DNA from 2 places in the Tepidimonas sp. HKU78 genome. Region 2 is predicted to be linked to the other one. Evidence: predicted binding sites of a transcription regulator. Region 2 holds the regulator's gene; the other holds the start of a gene.
What was found. Region 2 encodes sigma-54, which starts transcription at its own class of promoters, with help from an activator protein. Its sites were predicted from a motif close to TGGCANGNAANCTGCTTT; they were not measured.
Positions count from the first base shown of each region.

Region 1: the regulator sigma-54 is predicted to act here: its motif matches at 4,843-4,860, upstream of ACPYIS_RS09875 (PQQ-dependent catabolism-associated beta-propeller protein).

Region 1 covers NZ_CP187547.1:1,973,810-1,984,046, forward strand. The annotation lists gene pqqB (pyrroloquinoline quinone biosynthesis protein PqqB) at 1-559, shown strand, start outside; gene pqqC (pyrroloquinoline-quinone synthase PqqC) at 565-1,296, shown strand; gene pqqD (pyrroloquinoline quinone biosynthesis peptide chaperone PqqD) at 1,418-1,681, shown strand; gene pqqE (pyrroloquinoline quinone biosynthesis protein PqqE) at 1,686-2,822, shown strand; gene ACPYIS_RS09865 (ATP-binding cassette domain-containing protein) at 2,945-3,727, opposite strand; gene ACPYIS_RS09870 (tripartite tricarboxylate transporter substrate binding protein) at 3,724-4,641, opposite strand; gene ACPYIS_RS09875 (PQQ-dependent catabolism-associated beta-propeller protein) at 4,900-5,889, shown strand; gene ACPYIS_RS09880 (branched-chain amino acid ABC transporter substrate-binding protein) at 5,886-7,088, shown strand; gene ACPYIS_RS09885 (ABC transporter permease) at 7,070-7,915, shown strand; gene ACPYIS_RS09890 (quinoprotein dehydrogenase-associated SoxYZ-like carrier) at 7,932-8,717, shown strand; gene ACPYIS_RS09895 (quinoprotein relay system zinc metallohydrolase 1) at 8,714-9,715, shown strand; gene ACPYIS_RS09900 (PQQ-dependent methanol/ethanol family dehydrogenase) at 9,992-10,237, shown strand, end outside.
Region 2 covers NZ_CP187547.1:712,124-722,360, forward strand. The annotation lists gene ACPYIS_RS03520 (thiol:disulfide interchange protein DsbA/DsbL) at 1-115, shown strand, start outside; gene lptA (lipopolysaccharide transport periplasmic protein LptA) at 245-814, shown strand; gene lptB (LPS export ABC transporter ATP-binding protein) at 811-1,572, shown strand; gene rpoN (RNA polymerase factor sigma-54) at 1,579-3,132, shown strand; gene ACPYIS_RS03540 (THUMP domain-containing class I SAM-dependent RNA methyltransferase) at 3,135-4,352, shown strand; gene cobA (uroporphyrinogen-III C-methyltransferase) at 4,533-5,327, opposite strand; gene ybiB (DNA-binding protein YbiB) at 5,305-6,261, opposite strand; gene ACPYIS_RS03555 (molybdopterin-dependent oxidoreductase) at 6,305-9,100, opposite strand; gene nirD (nitrite reductase small subunit NirD) at 9,097-9,489, opposite strand; gene nirB (nitrite reductase large subunit NirB) at 9,510-10,237, opposite strand, start outside.

The DNA.
Region 1 (10,237 bases), 1.3 Mb from region 2:
CAGCGGCTTTCCGATCACCGGCATCCTCTCGCACTACTGCGGCATCGAGCGAAAGGAACTACCCATCGATGGCAGCGCTGTCCACATATCGGCCCTGCCGGGTCTGCAGCTGCAGGCCGTGGCGCTGAATTCCAAGCCGCCACCGTACTCGCCTTTTCGCGACGCGCCCCGCCCAGGGGACAACATCGGCCTGCTGATGACCAACCGGGCCACCGGCGCCAAGGCCTTCTATGCCCCCGGCTTGGCTGAAGTCACACCGGAGCTTATTGCGCTCATGAGCAGCTGCGCGGTGGTGCTGGTCGATGGCACGTTCTGGGCGAACGACGAGATGCAGCGCCTGGGCCTGTCCACGAAGTCCGCGCTGGATATGGGCCACCTGCCGCAGAGCGGACCGGGCGGCATGATCGAACAGCTCGACCGCCTGCCCGCGTCCGTGCGCAAGATTCTCATCCACATCAACAACACCAATCCCATACTGGTGGAGGACTCGCGCGAGCGCGCGCTTCTGACGCAGCACGGCATCGAAGTTGCTTTCGACGGTCTGGAAATCACATTCTGAGACCCATGGAAATCGCTCAACCCTTGCGTACCGACGATCACCTGCCGCCCTGGGACCGCGCCGAATTTGAAGCCCAGCTGCGTGCCAAGGGCAAGGCCTATCACATCCACCATCCGTTCAATGTACGCATGAACTCGGGCGGTTGCACGCCCGACGAGATACGCTGTTGGGTGGCCAACCGCTTTTACTACCAAATTTGCATCCCGCGCAAGGACGCCGCCATCCTGGCCAACATGCCCGACCGCGAGCACCGACGCCTATGGATCAATCGCATACTCGACCACGACGGCTATGGCGATTACCAGGGTCCAGCGGCCGGCGGCATCGAGGCTTGGACCCGCCTGGGTGAGGCTGTGGGTATCCCGCGTGAAGAACTGTGGTCCCTGCAGCATGTGGTGCCTGCGGTGCGCTTTGCCTGCGATGCCTACGTGCACTTCGCCGCCACCGCCCCCTGGCAGGAAGCGGTGTGCGCCTCGCTGACCGAGATGTTCGCGCCGCAGATTCACAAGGATCGTCTGGCTAGCTGGCCTGCACACTACCCCTGGATCGATGCTGACGGCCTGGCCTACTTCCGCAGCCGCATCCCATTGGCCAGCCGCGACGTAGAACACAGCCTGCGTGTGACGCTGGACCATTTCCGGACCCGGGCGCAGCAGCACCGCGCGCTGGATATTCTGCAATTCAAGCTGGACATTCTTTGGACCATGCTCGACGCCATCGAGAAAGCGTGTCAGTGACACGTGCCCGCCCTGCGTCGCTTCGCTTCTCTGCTGCGCGGAGGAGCGCCTGCGGCTGGGCAAAGCAAGTGCCACGGTGCGCCCCGAAGGACGGTCTCTCTGATCCACCGCTGCTGTCGACATGAGCTCTCTTCCCTTACAACCCAAGCTATCCCGCCGTTTCCGGCTGCAGTATGAAGAGGCGCAGTCGCGCTGGGTGCTGCTCTACCCGGAAGGTATGGTGCAGCTCAATCGGAGTGCAGCTGAAATCCTAAAGCGCTGCAACGGCGAGCAATCCATCGACGCGATCGTGGCTGAGCTGGAGGCCGCGTTTCACGTACAGGGCATTGAAGCGGACGTCCGTAACCTGCTGGAGGAGGGCAAACGCCGTGGTTGGATCGAGTGATCTCTTGAGTGCAAACCCGACCCCGGCCGGTCCGCCGCTGTGGCTGCTGGCGGAGTTGACCTACCAGTGTCCGCTGCACTGCGTGTTCTGTTACAACCCCACGCGCCATGCGTTGATCACTGACGAGCTATCGACAGCTCAGTGGGTGGACGTGATCACACAGGCGCGCAAACTTGGCGCCGCGCAGCTAGGTTTTTCAGGGGGTGAGCCGCTGTTGCGCGACGACTTGGAGGAATTGGTGCAAGAGGCGCACCGCCTGGGCTACTACACCAACCTGATCACCTCGGGGGTGGGCCTTACGCCAACGCGAGCGCAGCGGCTCAAGGATGCGGGACTGGATCATATTCAACTTTCATTCCAGGACTCCACCAGGGAGCTGAACGACTTTCTCAGCCACACGAGAACCTTCGATCTCAAGCAGCGCGTCGCCAAACTCATCAAGGCGCATGACTGGCCCATGGTGATGAACTGTGTATTGCACCGGCACAACCTGCCGCATGTGCGAAAGATCATCGACATGGCGGTGGCGCTCGAAGCCGAGTATCTTGAACTGGCCAACGCCCAATACTACGGATGGGCCTGGGTCAACCGTTACCACCTCATGCCAACGCGTGAGGAACTTGCGCAAGCCGAAGCCGAAGTGAATGCCTTTCGCGCCGAGCAGAACGAGAGGACGGAAGGCCACAAGACCCGTGTGCTTTTCGTTGTGCCTGACTATTTCGAAGAGCGCCCTAAGGCCTGTATGAACGGCTGGGGCGCGGTGTTTCTTTCGATTGCGCCTGACGGGCTGGCTATGCCCTGCCACAACGCGCGCGATCTTCCGGGCCTTCATCTGCCAAACGTGAGGGATATGCCACTCGCCGACATCTGGTATCGCAGCGATGCTTTCAATGCTTTCCGTGGCGACGCTTGGATGAAGCCGATCTGCCGCAACTGCGATGACCGCCACAGGGACTTCGGCGGTTGCCGCTGCCAGGCCTTCTTGCTGACTGGCGATGCGACCGAAACCGACCCGGTGTGCAGCAAGTCGGCTCACCATGAAAAGGTGGTGGCCGTTGTCCGCGACGCGCCCATGCGCCGGAACACCCCGATCGTATTCCGTAGCGACGCCGCTTCACGCGCCTTGCACCCGCTGCCGTGAGCAACCTCATTCAAGGCCTGAGCGGTGTGGGCACGTTTGCGTTGAAAGCTGTCTCGGAGCAATCGAGCGGCTGCCCCTAGATTCCTTACGCTGCCGCCCACTGCATGATCAACCGGTTTGACTTATCCGAGCGAGTTCGCTTTGCCGGCCGGCTTCATGGCCTCGAGTCGCTGTAGCGCCTTTAGCGCCTCGGTCTGGAAGTCTGGCCCGTCGGCCATCGCGGTAAAGGCCGTGACCTCGCCGTCAAAGCGCACCGTGCCTCGGTGCAGCAGCAGCAGGCGGTCGGCGCACCTGACTTCCTCGATCAGGTGCGTGGCCCATAAAACGGCCACGCCCTGCTCGCGGCACAGACGCTGAACGGTGCCCAGCAACTGCTGACGCGAGGCTGGGTCCAGTCCCACGGTGGCTTCGTCCATCAGGAGTACGCGCGGGCGGTGGAGCAGGGCGCGCGCCAGCTCCACTTTGCGCCGCGTGCCACCGGAGAGGCTGCGCACGACCGCACGGGCCTGATCCTGCAGGCCGATGGCTGACAGCTGCGCCGAAATGCGTTCGCGCGCCACCGAACGCGGCATACCGTGCAGGTCTGTGTGAAACAGCAGGTTGGCCATCACCGTCAGGTCGAGGTCGAGCGCGCACTGCTGAAACACCACGCCTAAGCCCGCCAACGCGCGCGCCGGGTGCTGGCGAATATCGTGGCCTAACACCCATATCGTCCCCTGGTCGGGTGTAAACAAGCCAGTGAGCAATTGCAGCAGGGTCGATTTGCCTGCGCCATTTGGACCCAGCAAGGCCAACAGTTCGCCGGCCCTCAGTTGCAGGCTGACGCTTTGGAGCGCGGGTTTGCCGTCGTAGGCTTTGTACAGGTTATCGGCGCGCAGTACCGTGTCACAGCTGAGAGCGGTCATGAGGCGGGAGCGGCCAGCAGGTTCATACGGGCGAGCAATTTTTTTTCGCGCTCAATGGTGGCCAGCACAGCCATGCGGTAGTCGTGGGTGTTGAGGTAATCCAGCGACTGATCGAAGCGGGCCAGGGCTTCGATGTGACGGGTACTGAACATGGCCTTATAAAAGACACCGTGTAGTATCTGGATCACCGACGGTGGCGTGCCGGCCGGTGCGGCGAGTCCCCATGGGGACGTATAAACCGCCTGCGGATAGCCCAGCTCGCGCATCGTCGGCGCGTCGGGCCAGCGTGGGTTGCGGGCGGCACTGAATATTGCCAACAAGCGCACTTGTCCCTTTTCCACCCAAGGCGCAAAACCCGAAGAGTTGACCCCACCCATGATCTGTCCGGTGGCGATGGCGAGCATCTGATCGGCCGTGCCTTTGTAGGGAACGTGCACGTATTTCACGTTGTGCTGGGTTAGGATCTCTTCCATCGCCAGGTGGGACGTGGTGCCGATGCCAGTGGAGCCCAGGATGAGTTCGCCCGGGTGCTGGACAGCCCAGCCGATCAGGTCAGCCACAGAGCGGAACGGGCTGTTGGATGGTACCAGCAGGCCGAAGTGCACGCTTGAGACCTGGGCTATCGGTGCAAGGTCCTTCACCGGGTCCCAGGCCACATGATGCATCAGCGCGTGTCGGTAGACCGTGATGGGCACTTGGCCAATGGTGTGGCCGTCGGGTTCCGCGGCCTTGAGCAGGGGCACCACCAGTGTGCCCGCGGCGCCAGGCTTGTTGACGATGACCACCGGCTGTCCCAGTAAAGGCGCGGCCTCCTCGGCCAAGATGCGCATGGTCAGGTCGGTCTGCCCGCCGGCTGGCCAGGGCACGATCACCTGTACTGGCTTACCAGGAAAAGATAGCCGGGCATTGGCCATCGGTGTGGCAGCCAAGGCTAGACTCCACTTCAGCCAGTGTCGACGTGTAACACTCGAGTGTTGCGCAATTGAGCAGTAACAGGCTGTGGTGTTTTGTCGGGCCATGACGGTAGCGTGTTGTCTCAGGGTTTACCCGGTCGTTTTGCATGCACCAGAGTGTTTTATTGGTTGTCATACGCAATATCCATTCCTGCAGCGGACTGGCACCGAAATTGCTGAATAGAAACGATCCGCCAACCATTCTAGGAGACGCTTCGTATGGCCCTTTGCACCGCACGATCTCTTCGTCCGCTTTTTCTAGCACTGTGTGTCGCTGCCGCAGTGACCGCAGGCCCCGTGCGGGCGCAGAGCAAGGTCTATGTGTCCAGCGAGAAGGACAACAAGCTCTATGTGTTCAATACGGCAGGCGAGCGGCAGGGTGCGATCGATGTGTGCAGGCGCCCGCGTGACATGAAGTTCAGCACCGACGGTTCGCAGATCTACGTGATCTGCGGCGATAGCAACGCCATGGGCGTGGTGGACGTGACCGGTGGCAGACTGGCCGGCACCGTGCCGCTGGGCGAGAGCCCGGAAATGTTCGGACTGAGTCCCGATGGCAAGACCGCATATGTCTCGCTTGAGGACAACGGTGCGTTAGGCGCGTACGATATCGCCAGCAAGAAAGCGTTGTTCGAGGTAAAAACCGGCGGCGAGCCCGAGGGCGTGCTGATCGCCCCCGATGGCAAGACGGCCTACGTGACCTCTGAGGTAGCCAATATGGTCCACGTGATCGACTTGGGCACGAAGAAGGTGACGAAGAACATCAAGGTCGGCAAGCGCCCGCGCCGCTTTGTCCTGTTGGCTGATATCAGCGAGCTGTGGGTCACCAACGAGCTGGACGCTTCGGTGAGCGTGGTCGACATCACGACCCATACTGAAAAGCAGAAGATCAAGTTTGAGGTCAAGGGCATGCGTGCTGCAGACATCACACCCGTTGGCATGGCAGTCAGTCCCGACGGCAAGCGCGTGTGGGTTGGCCTGGGCCGCGCCAACCACGTGGCCGAAGTGGACGTGGCCACCAAGGCGGTGAAGAATCTGGTGCTGGTAGGCAAGCGGCCATGGGGTCTCGATTTCTCGCCGGACGGCAAGACGCTGTTCGTGGTCAATGGTCTCTCAGATGACATGACGCTAATCAACGTGGCGTCGGCAAAGGCCGTCAAGACTGTGCCCGCTGGCCGGGTGCCGCACTCAGTCCTTGTCGCCAAATGACACGTTGGCTGACCGCAGCTCTGCGCGCCCTTTTGGGCATATTGGCGCTTGCGGCGGTGCTGCCAGCGTTGGCGGTCACCAAGGTCACGCTTGCCGTGATCTCACTCGAGGGGGACCCGCGACACGCGCCGCGCCGCATAGAAAAGGCGTATCCGGGTCACCCCACGGGACGCGCCATCGACGGTGTACGGCTGGCGGCAGAGGACTCGGCTTTCGAGCTGGACGCCGCTGGTATCGCTCTAGAAGTGAAAGACATCGTACTGCCGAGCAGCGCCGCGCTGAGCAAGGCGCTGGCTGATCTCAAAGCAGCCAAGGTGCAGTACATTGTGGCCGACCTGCCCGCTGCCGAGATGCGCGCGCTGGTGCAGGCGGTCCCAACTGTGCTGGGCGGGGCCATCGTGTTCAATGTGGCAGCCGACGACGACGCGCTGCGCGGCCCGCACTGCGCACCTTACCTTCTGCATACCTATCCGAGCCGTGCCATGCTCAGCGACGCGCTGGCGCAGTATTTAGCTGCCCATAACTGGCGCAAGGCGCTGGTGTTGCGGGGCCCGCTGTCGGGCGACGCGCTGCAGCTTGACGCCTTCAACCGAGCGGCCAAGCGCTATGGCATCCGCACCGTTTCGCTCAAATCGTTCAAGCCGACCGGCGACCCGCGCGAGCGCGATTTGGGCAATGTGCGCTTACTCACTGGCGCCGACCTCGAGTACGAGGTGGTCGTTGTGCTCGACAGCGATGGCGAGTTCGCCCGTACCGTTCCCTATGCTACGCAGCTGCCGCGCCCGGTGGTTGGGGCTGCTGGACTGGTAGCCGTGCCTTGGCACCCCCAGTGGGAGCGTAACGGTGGCCCGCAGCTCTCACGCCGTTTCGCCAAGTCCGCTCAGCGCCCGATGACCGGTCACGACTGGGCTGCTTGGATCGCTGGCCGCGCGGTGGCGACCGTATTGTTGGAACTGCCTAAGGCGCCTGTAGCTCAGCAGCTCAAGGCTCTGCGCGGTGGTTCGCTGGGGTTGGACGGCTTCAAGGGGCCGCGCCTGAGTTTTCGCACTTGGGACGGCCAACTGCGCCAGCCGATTTTTCTGAGCCATGTGGATGGCGTGATCGGCGTGGCGCCACTCGATGGCGTGCTGCACCCGAAAGATGTCCTGGACACCCTTGGGGTGGATGAGGCGGAGAGCGCATGCAAGCAGCGACCCTGAACACCGCTGACCCGACTCCCGCCCTGCTGCCGCACCTGCTGCGCGCGCTGCGCGCGGTGGTGGGTCGCGAGATCGCGCGCTTTGTGCGTCAGCCCTCACGTCTTGGCTCTGCTCTGGTGCGGCCGCTGCTGTGGTTTGTGGTGTTCTCGGCCGGCTTTCACAATGTGTTCGGTGTGGCCATCGTCCCGCCGTACGAGACGTACATCGAATACAAAGTCTACATGGTACCGGGCTTGCTGGGCATGGTGGCCCTTTTCAACGGCATGCAGAGTTCGCTGTCCATGGTTTACGACCGCGAGATGGGTGTGATGCGCCTTTTGCTGACGGCGCCGCTGCCTCGCGGCTGGCTTCTAGCCTTCAAGCTGCTGGCGGGTACGGCGCTGTCGGTGCTGCAGATGGTGGTGTTCCTCGGTATTGCCGGGGCCTTTGGCGTGGACGTCGCGGTGGCGCACCTGCCAGCCCTGTTATTGGCCATGGTGTGCGGTGCGGTCATGCTGGCCTCGGTCGGGCTGGTGCTTTCGGTCTACGTCAAGCAGCTGGAGAACTTCGCCGGCACCATGAACTTCGTGATCTTCCCGATGTTCTTCATCAGCCCCGCACTATACCCGTTGTGGAAGCTCGAAGAGTCCGGCGCCTGGTGGCTGTTGAAGCTGGCTCAGGTCAACCCCTTTACCCACGCGGTAGAAGCCATGCGTTTTGCCATGTACGGGCAATTCAACAGCGCGGCCTGGGCGGTGGTGCTGGGCTGCACGGCGGTTTTCTTTGGCCTGGCCCTGTGGGGCTATGACCCGCAACGGGGCTGGATACGTAAGAAGCCGGGTGGTTGAAACGGGGGCAGCAGCGATGAACACGAGACGCCAATGGATGAAGGCCGCGGCCTTAATCGCCATACCGGCCTGGGCACAGGAAGACCACACCGGCGGCGATCCGCTGGGCTCGATGCAATACCCCAGTCTGCGCGAGGAGACCATCGGTAAAGTCGTTGCCCGCTTCACCGACGCGGTAATCGTCAAAGGACCGGCTTTCGCCGAGGATGCGATGAACGTACCGCTGTTGGTGGACGCGCGCGGCCTGGCCAGCGTGGGCGGCGGCGTGGCGCGCATCCGCGTCGCGGTGGACCGGAACCCGGTACGCCAGGTGCTGGACTATGAGCCACTGCGTGCGCTGCCCCTGCTGGCCTTCCGCATCCGCCTGGAGCAGGCCTCGCCGGTGCGTGCCTTCGTGCAAACGCGAGACGACCAGTGGCACGTGGGCAGCACCTGGGTGCAGGCCGCCGGCGGTGGCTGCACGGTGCCGGGTATCACCCGCACCGACGGTTCGTGGAGCCGTACCCTGGGCCAGGTTCAGGCGCGCTTTTTCAACAACGTCATCGAGGGCAGCCGCCGCCTGCGCCTGCGGGTGATGCATCCCATGGACACCGGGCTGGTCGCAGGCATTCCGGCTTTCTACATCGAGCAGATGGAGCTGCTGGACCCCGGCGGCCGGGCATGGTGGCGCATCGCACTGCATGAGCCGGTGTCGGAAAACCCGTTGATGACCTTTGAGCTGCCCCTGACCTCGCCGACGGTTTTTCGACTTATCGGTCGTGACAATAACGGCAACCGCATTGACGCGGAGGTGAGGGCATGAGGCGCCTTTTCGAAGCTGCACTGTGGACGCTGGCCGCAACCGCAGCATTGGCACAGTCGGTTGCCCCAGGACCCCCCTTTGTCTCCAAGCCCGACCTGGCCCGGCTCGATTACGACCTAAAGCCCCGCCAGATCGCACCCGACACCTGGGTGATCGAAGGGGATGTAGCTGACTTTTCGCGGGCCAACGGTTGCAACATCATCAACACCGCTTTCATCGATACCGGAGAAGGCGTGGTCGTGATCAACACGGGGCCGTCTCGTCTGTACGGCGAGCAGCAGCGGCGCGCCATCGAACAGATCACCCGAGCGCCGGTGCGTAAAGTGTTTCAGCTGAACCTGCATCCCGACTATTACTTCGGCCACCAGGCTTGGGCCGACCGGCCGACCGAGGCGCTGAGCGGCACCATTGCAGGCTCGCGCGCCGAGGGGAATGGCTACGCCAACAACCTTTACCGGCTTTGTGGGGACTGGATGCGCGGTACTGAATCGACTCCCTCGCGGCAGGCTATCGATCCCCGGAGCTTGCCGCAGACCCTGCAAATGGGCCGTCACCAGCTGGAGCTAATGCGCTTGAGTGGCCACACCAGCGATGACCTGGTCATCCTCGACACGAGCACCGGCGTGCTCTTCGCGGGCGGTTTGGTGTTTGCCGAGCGCGTACCGACCACGCCGCACGCCCAGTTCGCAGCCTGGCTGGCGAGTCTGGACACGCTCGAGCAGTTGCTGACCAGCGGCCGCGCCAAGACGGTGGTGCCCAGCCATGGTCCGGTGCATGAGGGGACGGTCGGCGTGCGGCAGACGCGCGACTGGCTACAGTGGCTGACTACGCTGATGCAAACGTCGGCGGAGCGCGGGCTGGATCTTGGCGAGGTGCTGGATACGCCCGTGCCCGAGCGTTTCGCGAAGTGGGCGGCGCAGCCGGCCGAACTGCAGCGCACGCTAACACAGTGGTACCCCCGTTACGAGCAACGTGTCATGGAGGCCTCCGCCAAGTGAGACATTTTTGAACAGTGTCACAGCGCTGTCCCGGCCCCGTTGCGTGCTTGACGCATTCCCCGGGGTTTTCGGGGCGCTTCCCAATAGTCAATCGTCGGTGATAACCCTAGGCACGAAGCCCTGCGAGCGCTGGCACAGAAGTTGCACTAGGTCTCACGTGATGTGCACGCAGGTGAGACCGGCGGGGCGGAGCCACCAGAGCGGTCCAGCGGCACCCACTGCTGAAACGCCATTAACCCTTCAATGAGCAGGAGACCGACAGTGAAACGCATCCTAATGAGCCTCATGGTCATGGCAACCGCGGCGCACGTCAGCGCCCAGGGCGTGACCGACGCCATGATCGCCAACGACGCGGCCACCCCCGACGACGTTCTGACCTGGGGCTTGGGCACGCAAGGCCAGCGCCACTCGCCACTCAACGGCATCAACACCAAGAACGTCCATCGCCTGGTGCCGGTGTGGTCGATGTCCTTTGGCGGTGAAAAGCAGCGCGGACAGCAGAGCCAGCCATTGGTGTACAAC
Region 2 (10,237 bases):
CGAGGTCGACGCCACGCCGTCGCTGGGGATCGCCGGGCGCTTCCTCGTCCCCGGGCAGGCGGCGCGCACGCTGGTGGTGGCCGACGCCCTGATCGCGCGCGTGCGTCAGGCCTGACGCCACTCGCCCCCCGGGGTGGCGGCCGCGGGCAATCGTGGCACAATCGGCGCACCGCAAGGAGCAAAATCCGTGCCCGCTGCCATTCGACCCCTGCGGTTGACCGCCGCTTTGTTCACCGCCGCCGTCATGGGCCTGCCTCTATGGGCCCACGCCGAGCGCGCCGATCGCGACGCGCCGATGAACGTCGAAGCCGACGCCCTGCGCTACGACGAAGGCCGGCAGACCAGTGTGTTCACCGGACGCGTGGTCGTGACCAAAGGCACGATCCGCATCCGCGGCCAGCGGCTGGAGGTGCGGCAGGACGCGCAAGGCCACCAGTTCGGCACCGTCACCGGTGACGCAACACAGCGTGCGTTTTATCGACAAAAGCGCGACGGACTCGACGAGTACATCGAGGGCGAGGCCGAGCGCATCGACTACGATGGGCAGGCCGATCGGGTGACGTTGCGCGGCCAGGCCGAGCTGCGCCGCTACCGTGGCACGGTGCTGACCGACCGCGCGAGCGGCGCCGTCATCGTCTATGACAATCGGGCGCAGACCTTCTCGGTCGATGGCGATCGCGCGGGTGCCAGCGCAGGCGCTCGAGTGCGGGCGCTGCTCACCCCGTCCAAGGCCGACCCGGCCGCCACGCAGCCCGCGCCGGACCTGCCCCCCCCGGCGCTGGCCCCCAGCGACCGCCTGGAGCGCCGCCCGTGAGCGAATCGGCGCCAAACGCGCGCTGCCTGCGCGCGCAAGGGCTGCACAAGCGCTACGGCCGCCGCACCGTGGTGCACGATGTGTCGCTGCAGGTGCGCGGGGGCGAGGTGGTGGGATTGCTGGGCCCCAACGGGGCGGGCAAAACCACGTCGTTTTACATGATCGTCGGCCTGGTGCGTGCCGATGCCGGGCGGCTGTGGATCGACGACCAACCGGCAGAAAACTTGCCCATCCACCGGCGCGCGCGCCTGGGGTTGGGCTACCTGCCGCAGGAGGCATCGATCTTTCGCAAACTCACGGTCGAGCAAAACGTGCGCGCGGTGCTGGAGCTGCAACACGACGAAGCCGGCCGTCCCCTGGCCGAACCGGTGCTGCGCGAGCGACTCGATCGCCTGCTGCAAGAGCTGCACGTCGACCACCTACGCGATGCGCCGGCGCCCGCGCTGTCGGGCGGCGAGCGGCGCCGCGTCGAGATCGCGCGCACGCTGGCCACCAACCCGCGCTTCATCCTGCTCGATGAGCCGTTCGCGGGTGTCGATCCGATCGCCGTCATCGAGATCCAGCGCATCATCGGGTTTCTTAAGGCACGCGGCATCGGGGTGCTGATCACCGACCACAATGTGCGCGAGACGCTGGGCATCTGCGACCACGCCTACATCATCAGCGAGGGTCGGGTGCTCGCACACGGCACGCCCGCCGACATCGTGGATGACGCCGAGGTACGCCGCGTCTACCTCGGCGAGCATTTCCGCCTGTAGCGTGCCATGAAAGCGGGCCTGACGCTGCGCACCGCGCAGCACCTGAACCTGACACCGCAACTGCAGCAATCGATCCGGCTGCTGCAGCTGTCGACGCTGGAGCTGGCGCAGGAGATCGAACAGGCGCTGGCCGACAACCCTTTTCTCGAACGTGCGGAAGAAGACACCGACCCCAGCCCCGAGGCGGTGACGGACACGGCGACGTCGCCCCCCGAGATCGACGATGCAGAGCCGCCCGATACCATGGCCGTCTTCGACGGCGAGGCGGCGCTGGCGCAGACCGAGTGGGGGGCTCGACTGGACGAAGACGCCGGGGGCTGGGCGGCCGACGATGGGCCCACTGCCGACGAGTCACCGGCGGAGTGGTGTTGGGAAGGTCCCGGCGTCGAGCGCGGCGCAGACGGCGACGACGACGAGCGGCAGCTCACCCGTCAACTGGCCCATCCGCCCGAGCGGCTGGCCGACCACCTGCACCGGCAAGCCCTGGCACTGCACCTCAGCGACGACGAACGCGCCGCGCTGTTTTTTTTGATCGAGTCGCTCGACGACGACGGCTATTTGCCCGATTCGCTCGAGCAGCTGACGGACGCTTTGTGCCAGCAGTGCCAGGCCGCCGGCGAGTCGGTCGATGCCGAGCGGCGCGACGAGATCGCCTCGCTGCTGCGCCGCGCCCTCGGCTGGCTGCAGCACATGGAGCCCGCGGGCGTGGGCGCGCGCGACCTGGCCGAGTGCCTACGCTTGCAAATCGGCGAACTGCCCAACACCCCCACGGCCCGCGCGGCCGACGCGCTGTGCGGGCAGCCGCTGGAGTGGATCGCGCGCCGCGACGTGCGGCGGCTGGGCCAGGCAACCGGGCTGGACGAGGAAACCGTGCGCGCGGCGCTTGCGCTGCTGTCGCGCCTTGAACCCAAGCCCGGGCGCCGCTTCGCCGACGCCGAACGGCAAGTGATCGTCCCCGATGTGATCGTCACCGTGCGCGGCACGCAGTTCGACGTCCAACTCAACCCCGCGGTGCTTCCGCGCCTGCGCGTGACCGATATCTATGCCCAGGCCCTGCGCCAGCACCGCAGTGGCGATCTGCAACAACGGTTGCAAGAAGCGCGCTGGTTCATCAAAAACCTGCAGCAGCGCTTCGACACCATCCTGCGCGTGGCGCGCGCCATCGTCGAGCGACAGCGCAACTTTTTTCTGCACGGGGAGGTCGGCATGCGACCATTGGTGCTGCGTGACATCGCCGACGAGCTGGGCCTGCACGAATCGACCATCAGCCGCGTCACCAACGCCAAGTACATGGCCACCCCTTTCGGCACTTACGAGCTGAAATATTTTTTTGGCTCCAGCTTGGCCACGGACGCCGGCGGCAACGCCTCCAGCACCGCCGTGCGCGCCCTCATCAAACAACTCATCGCCGCCGAAGATCCCCGCCAGCCGCTCAGCGACGGCCAGATCGCCGACTTGCTGCGCGAACAGGGCATCGAGTGCGCGCGCCGCACCGTCGCCAAATACCGCGAGGCGCTGCGCATCCCCACGGCCACCCTGCGCAAGACCCGCCACGCCTGACCATGTCCACCGTCGACCTCTTTCTGCCCTGCGCGGGCGGCTGTCCCCCGTTTTTGGCCACCGAAGTGCAGCGCCTGTGCGCCGTGCCCGACCACGCCTTGACCTTGGGCCGCGCGGGTGTCGGCCTGCGCGGCGACTGGGATACCGTGCTGCGCCTGAACCTGCACAGCCGCATCGCCCAGCGCGTGCTGCTGCGCCTATGGGAGGGCCCGTACCGCAGCGAAGACGACCTCTACGGCGCGGCTGCCGAAATCGCCTGGGAAGACTGGTTCACGCCACGGCATACGATCAAGGTCGAAGTCACAGCCCAGCGCAGTCCGCTGCGCAGCCTGCACTTTGCGGGGCTGCGCATCAAGGACGCCGTCTGCGACCGCCTGCGCGCACGCCGCGGCGCGCGCCCCAGCGTCGACACGGCCCAACCCGATGTGCGCGTGTATGCCCACCTGAGCGCCGACACGTTGACGCTGTCGCTCGACACCAGCGGCGAGCCATTGTTCAAGCGCGGCTGGCGCACCGACAAGGGCGACGCGCCGCTGAAAGAGACGCTGGCGGCCGCGATGATTGCCGCCACCGGGTGGACCGGCACCGACGCCGACGGCGCGCCGGTGCCGCTGTTCGACCCCTGCTGCGGCAGCGGCACGCTGGTCATCGAGGCCGCGCAGATCGCGCTGCGGCAGGCACCGGGGCGTCAGCGGCGCTTCGCCTTCGAGCGGCTGCTGCCACACGACGCGGCGCGCTGGGCCGCGCTGCGCGAGCAGGCGCGCGCCGCCGAGCGGCGCTGGCCCACCGGCGGACCGGCCATCGCCTACGGCAGCGACGTCTCCTTCCGCATGGTCGATTTCGCCCGCCGCAATGCCGAACGTGCCGGTGTCGGCGCAGCGGTCGAGTTCCGCGGCGGCGACGCCCTGCAACGCCTGCCCCCTAGCCCGTGGCCTGGCGTGCTGTTGCTCAATCCCCCGTATGGAGAACGCATAGAAGCCGCCGGCGTGGTCGGCGGCTTGGGAGCGGACGTCTTCTACGAGCGGCTGGCCGCGCACTGGAAGACCCACTTCGGCGGCTGGACCGCCTGGGTGCTCACGCCCGACCGCGAACTGCCACGCCGGCTGCGCCTGCAGGCCAGCCGGCGCGTGCCGCTGTTCAACGGGCCGATCGAGTGCCGGTTGCTGCGCTTCGACCTGCAGCCCAGAAACCGCAAAACTGCTCAAAACGACGAGACCTGAGAGGCGCTGTCACTTTTTTGCGACTTTCCGAACACCCAGCTCGTCAGTTTGTGGTAAAGTTTCGCTTGAGCCGTTTGCGGCTCCCCGCTTTTCCTCCCTGAGCGGGTGCCTTTGTGTGTGACAGCATAAGGCTTGCAACCCCGGCCCTTTAGGTCGGGGTTCTTTTTTTGCGCAAGCGTGCTATGCCAGGGCTTGGCCTTTCTCGGATAGGCAGGATTGGGCGGTCGGCAAGCCACGCAACACGTCGCCCACAATGATCACGGCCGGGCTGCCCAGGCACTCGCGCTCGATCGCCAGGGCCAGGGCGTCGAGTGTGGTCACGACGTGGCGCTGCTGGGGCAACGAGGCGTGTTGTATCACGCCAACCGGTGTGTCGGCGGGCAAGCCCCCGGCCAACAGCTCCTCTTGTAAGCAGCGCGCCAACGCCACTCCCATGTAAATCACCAACGTCAAGCGGGCTGACACGCAGGTTTTCGCCAACGAACGCCAATCCGGCCCCGAACTGCCTGGGTGCGCATGTCCCGTGACCAACACCACACCGTGCGCATGGGCGCGATGCGTCCAGGGCACGCCAAGGCTGGTCGTCGCAGCCAAGCCCGCCGTGATGCCACTGACGACCTCGACCTGCAGCCCTGCAGCACGCAAGCGCTCCGCCTCCTCGCCGCCGCGGCCGAAGATAAACGGATCGCCTCCCTTGAGGCGAACGACGCGCTCTCCGCGGCGCGCCTCACGGATCATCAGCTGCTCGATGAAGTGCTGCGGCGTGGACGCACATCCGCCACGCTTGCCGACATAAATCTGGCGCGCTCCGGGTTGAGCGTATGCCAGCACACCCCGGCCCACCAAGTCATCGACCAACAACACCGTGGCCTGTGCGATCGCCTTGACCGCTTTGACCGTGAGCAACTCCGGGTCGCCCGGACCCGCCCCCACCAGAAAGACTGTCGGCTTCTCATGGACTGTGTGTGGCTGCATGGCCTGACTCCTCGGGTTGACAAAACGACTGCACCGCCCGTTGCAGCGCCCACACCTGCTGCCTCAGCGGATCCGGTGCGGGCATACGCCCATCGAGGACGTCTTGGATATACGCCGCCGTGGCACGCGCATCGCGGCTTGCGGGCAAAGGGGGAATACTGTCCAGCACCCCGTCTTTCGCCGGCACCGACCATGCACTGAGACGCCGCCCGGACAGAAAGACGTCCATGCGCGGTGTGCGGCGCGGGTCGGCGAAGGGCTCGCCTTCGGTGCCCCGCAGCAGCATCGCGTGGGCGGCGGTGGCCTGCAGGAACTGCGTCAGCAAGGCCCCGTACTCGGGGTGGGTGTAGTTCACGACACGCAGGCCTTCGCCCGGGTCGAGCAGCTTGGCCACGGTGTGACCGGGATTGCGCAGGCCGATGACCCAGCGCACGTCGAGCAATCGCGCCAGCGGCGGGCACAGATGCCCGGTGCGGATGTAGGCAGGCTCGCCACGGGCCCAGCGTTGCTGCAGATCGCCGGGGGTTTCGGCCGGCGCCAGGCCGAGGTGGCTGAAGATCTCGGCGGTGGTGACGCGGCCCGGGTCGTCGGGCATGCCATGCACCAGCACGGCCACACCCGCGCGCGACAGCATCAGTGCCAGCAGCGCGGTGAGGTTGGGCAGCTTGCGCGCGCCGTTGTAGGACGGCAGCACGACCAGGGGGCGGCCGGGGGCGATGGGCAGGCAGCGGTCTCGTGTGGCCTGCAAGAAGCCGGCCAGCTCCTCGACCGATTCGCCCTTGATGCGCATCGCGATGGCAAAGGCGCCGAGCTCGAGGTCGCTGACCCGGCCGTCGAGGACCTGGCACATCAGATCGTGGGCCTGCTCGCGGTTCAGCGAGCGGGCGCCTTCCTTGCCGCGGCCGATCTCCTTGATGTAGGGGGCGATGCTCATGAGGTCGTGCGTCGGGTGTCCGATCCAGGCAGGGGCCCCATTGTCACGCGGCCTGCAGGCTGGTGCGCACCAGCCGGCGCAGTTCGGGCACGCAGGAGCCGCACTGGGTGCCGCAGCGCCGTTCGGCCTGCAGACGGGCCAGGCGGTCTTCGGCGCTGCCCTGGCATTGCGCCAGGGTGGCGAGGATCTCGCCTTCCGTGACGTTCAGGCAGGTGCAGACCTGGCGGCTGCGCGGGGCCAGCGTTGCCGGCGGCTTGGCGCCGGGCGCGAGCAGGGCGCGGCCATAGGCCTGGGCGGGCCCTTCGTCTTGCAGCAGGGCGCGTACCCAGGATTCGGCGCGGGTGTCGCCGGCCAGCACGAAGGCTTCGAGCCGGGCGTCCTGGCGGCCGTCCCCGCGGGGCACCAGGCGCATCGCACGGCGCTGGCCCCGGCGGCGGTCGGCGTAGCGCAGCACCTCGGCGCCGGCCAGGCCGAGCTCCTCCTCGATGTGCGCGAGCCACTCGTCGCCGGGGGGCTCGACGGCGGCCGCCCGAAAGAGCACCCCCAGCACGCCGCGCTCGCTGGGCTCGCGCCCGAAAGGCACGCAACTGGCGTAGGCGAAGCGTGGCATCAGCTCGCGCAGGGCCGCGATGGCGCGATGGGCCTGGCCCACCGGCAGCCAGGCGGCCGCGAGCAGGGTCCACGGCAGTTCGGCCTTGAGCACCTTGACGGCCGCGTGCTTGAGTTCGGGCTGCTTGGATGTCGGGCAGAAGGCGGGGGTGGTCAGGGCATTGACGCCGGCCAGGCGCTCGCCGGTGCTGCTGGCACCGGAGAGGAACTCCTCGCCCCAGTGCATGGCCAGGAAGGCCTGGGACAGGCCCACCTGCTCGCTGCCTTGGACCGGCAGCACGATGGAGCCGCGCCGGGACGTGAGATGGACGAGGTCGCCGTCCTTCAGGCCACGCCGCGCCATGTCCTGCGGGTGCAGTTGCACGGCGGGCTCGCTCACATGACCGAACAGCCGCCCGAGCAGGCCGGTGCGGCTCATGCCGTGCCAGTGGTCGCGCAGCCGGCCGGTGGTCAGGCTGAAAGGGTAGCGGGCATCGCGCGGCTCGGCCAGGGGGGTGTAGGGCACGTCGGCAAAGCGCGCACGCCCATCGGGCGTGGGGAAACGCCCGTCCTCGTACAGCCGCGCGCGCGGGGCCTGGCCCTCGGGGCAGGGCCAGTGCTGCGGGCCCTCGTGCTCCAGCCGCGCATAGCTCAGGCCGGTGATGTCCAGGTCGCGCCCGCGGGTGGATTCGCGGTGCTCGTTCCAGATGGCTTCGGGAGTGTCGTAGGGAAAGAGCGTGGCCTGGCCGTTGCGGCGCGCGCTCCAGCGGGCTTCGAGCCGGTGTGCGAACTCGACCGCGATGCGCCAGTCGGCACGGGCCTCGCCGGGCGGCGCCACGGCGGAGCGCACGCGGCTGATGCGGCGCTCGCTGTTGGTGACGGTGCCTTCTTTTTCGCCCCAGGTGCTGGCAGGCAGCAGCAGATCCGCGTAGGCGCAGGTGGCCGTGGTGGCAAAGGCTTCCTGCACCACGACGAACTCGCAGCGCTTCAGTGCCGCACGCACGGTGGCCTGGTCGGGCAGGGACTGCGCCGGATTGGTGCAAGCGATCCACAGCGCCTTGATCTCGCCGCGGGCGGCGGCCTCGAACATTTCGACGGCTGTCTTGCCCGGCGTGGCCGGCACGTCGGCCACTCCCCACAGGCGGGCGACTTCGGCACGGTGCTGCGGGTTGGACAGGTCGCGGTGCGCCGACAGCAGATTGGCCAGGCCGCCGACCTCGCGGCCGCCCATGGCGTTGGGCTGGCCGGTGAGCGAGAAGGGCCCGGCCCCGGGGCGGCCGATCTGGCCAGTGGCCAGGTGAAGGTTGATGAGGGCGGCGTTCTTGGCGGTGCCGCTGCTGCTCTGGTTCAGGCCCTGGCAGTAGAGGGACAACGTCGCTCGCGATTGACCAAACCAGCGCGCCGCCTGCACGATCGCCTCGGCCGGCAGCCCACACAGCGTGGCCACCGCCCCCGGCGTGAACTCGGCCACGCGCTTCTTCAATGCCTCGAAGCCGTCGGTGTGGGCGGCGATGAAGGCAGGGTCGATCAGACCCTCCCAGATGAGCACATGCAACATCGCGTGAAACAGCGCCACGTCGGTGCCGGGTTGCAGCGGCAAATGCAGATCAGCGACTTCGGCCGTTTCCGTGCGGCGCGGGTCGGCGACGATCAGTTTGAGATGGGGGTTGGCGCGCTTGGCGTCCTCGATGCGCCGGAACAGGATGGGGTGGGCGTAGGCGGTGTTGGAGCCCGCGATGAAGATCACCTCGGCATGGTCGACGTCTTCGTAGCAGTTGGGCGGCGCATCGGCGCCCAGTGTGAGCTTGTAGGCCGCCACCGCACTGCTCATGCACAGACGCGAGTTGGTGTCGATGTTGTTGGTGCCGATCAGGCCCTTGGCCAGCTTGTTGAAGACGTAGTAGTCCTCGGTGAGGAGCTGCCCCGAGATGTAGAAGCCCACGGCATCGGGGCCGTGGCGATCGACGATGTCGCCAAAGCGGGTGGCCGCTTCGTCCAGCGCTGTCTCCCAGTCAATGCGCTGCGGCGGCTGACCCCGCACCGCGCGGCGCATCGGGTAGAGCAGCCGCGTGGCGGCGGCCACCGCCGGATCGGCCGTCAGGTGCAGCGTGCTGCCCTTGGTACACAGGCGGCCATGGTTGGCCGGATGCTCAGGGTCGCCGCGCACGCCGGTGATGCGACCGCCGTCGGACTCGATGATCACGCCGCAGCCAACCCCGCAATAGGGACAGGTCGAGCGGGTTTGCGTCATGGCTGCAACGCCTCTGGGCAATCGCATCGGGAACTGGCCGCCGCCGCCGACGGTTCGAGCCCCAGTGAGGCCAGTTCGCCGGCGTCCAGAAAAACCCGCCCATCTTCCACACGCACTTGGAACACAGGGGTCGATCCCTCGTCGGGCGCAACCGCACAGCCATCAGCCAAACCGATCGTCCAGTTGTGCAGCGGGCAGGCCACATGGGTACCGAAAACGATTCCCTGGCTCAGCGGCCCACCCCGGTGCGGGCAGCGATCGAGCAACGCAAACACTTGATCATCGGCGGTGCGAAAGACCGCCACCGCACCGCCCACGGCCCTTTGCACACGGCGCGCCCCCAGGCGCGGGATGTCCTCGATACGACAGACAGGTTTCCATTCGGTCATGGAAGCGCTCCTTTTCGGCATCACGCGCTCAACGGCTCAAACTGCCGCAGATCGACTCGCGCCTTTTCGAACTCGAACCAGGGATCGGGTTCGCCGTCCAGCGCATATTGCAGCTGCGCCCAAAGCTCTTTGCGGCCTGTGGCATCGTCCACGATGCGACGCTTGACGTAATCCACGCCGACGCGCTGCACGAAGTGCACCGTGCGCTCCAGATACCAGCCTTCGAGCCGGTAGAGCTGCAAGAACGCCCCGGCGTACTCCAGCACCTCACTGGGCGTGCGCACCTTGACCAAGAACTGCGCCACCTCCGTCTTGATGCCGCCGTTTCCGGCGATGTAGATCTCCCAGCCCGAGTCAACGCCAATCACGCCCACGTCCTTGATGCCCGCCTCGGCGCAGTTGCGCGGGCAGCCGCTGACGGCGAGCTTGACCTTGTGCGGGGCGTACATGCGCCACAGCGCGCGCTCCAGGTCCTTGCCCATTTGGGTACTGTCCTGGGTGCCGAAGCGGCACCATTCGCTGCCCACGCAGGTCTTGACCGTGCGCAGCGCCTTGGCATATGCATGGCCCGAGGGCATACCGAGATCGCGCCAAACGTGGACGAGGTCTTCCTTTTTCACGCCCAGCAGGTCGATGCGCTGGCCGCCCGTGACCTTGACGGTGGGGATCTGGTATTTGTCCACCACGTCGGCGATGCGGCGCAGCTCGTCGGCCGAGGTCTCGCCGCCCCACATGCGCGGCACCACTG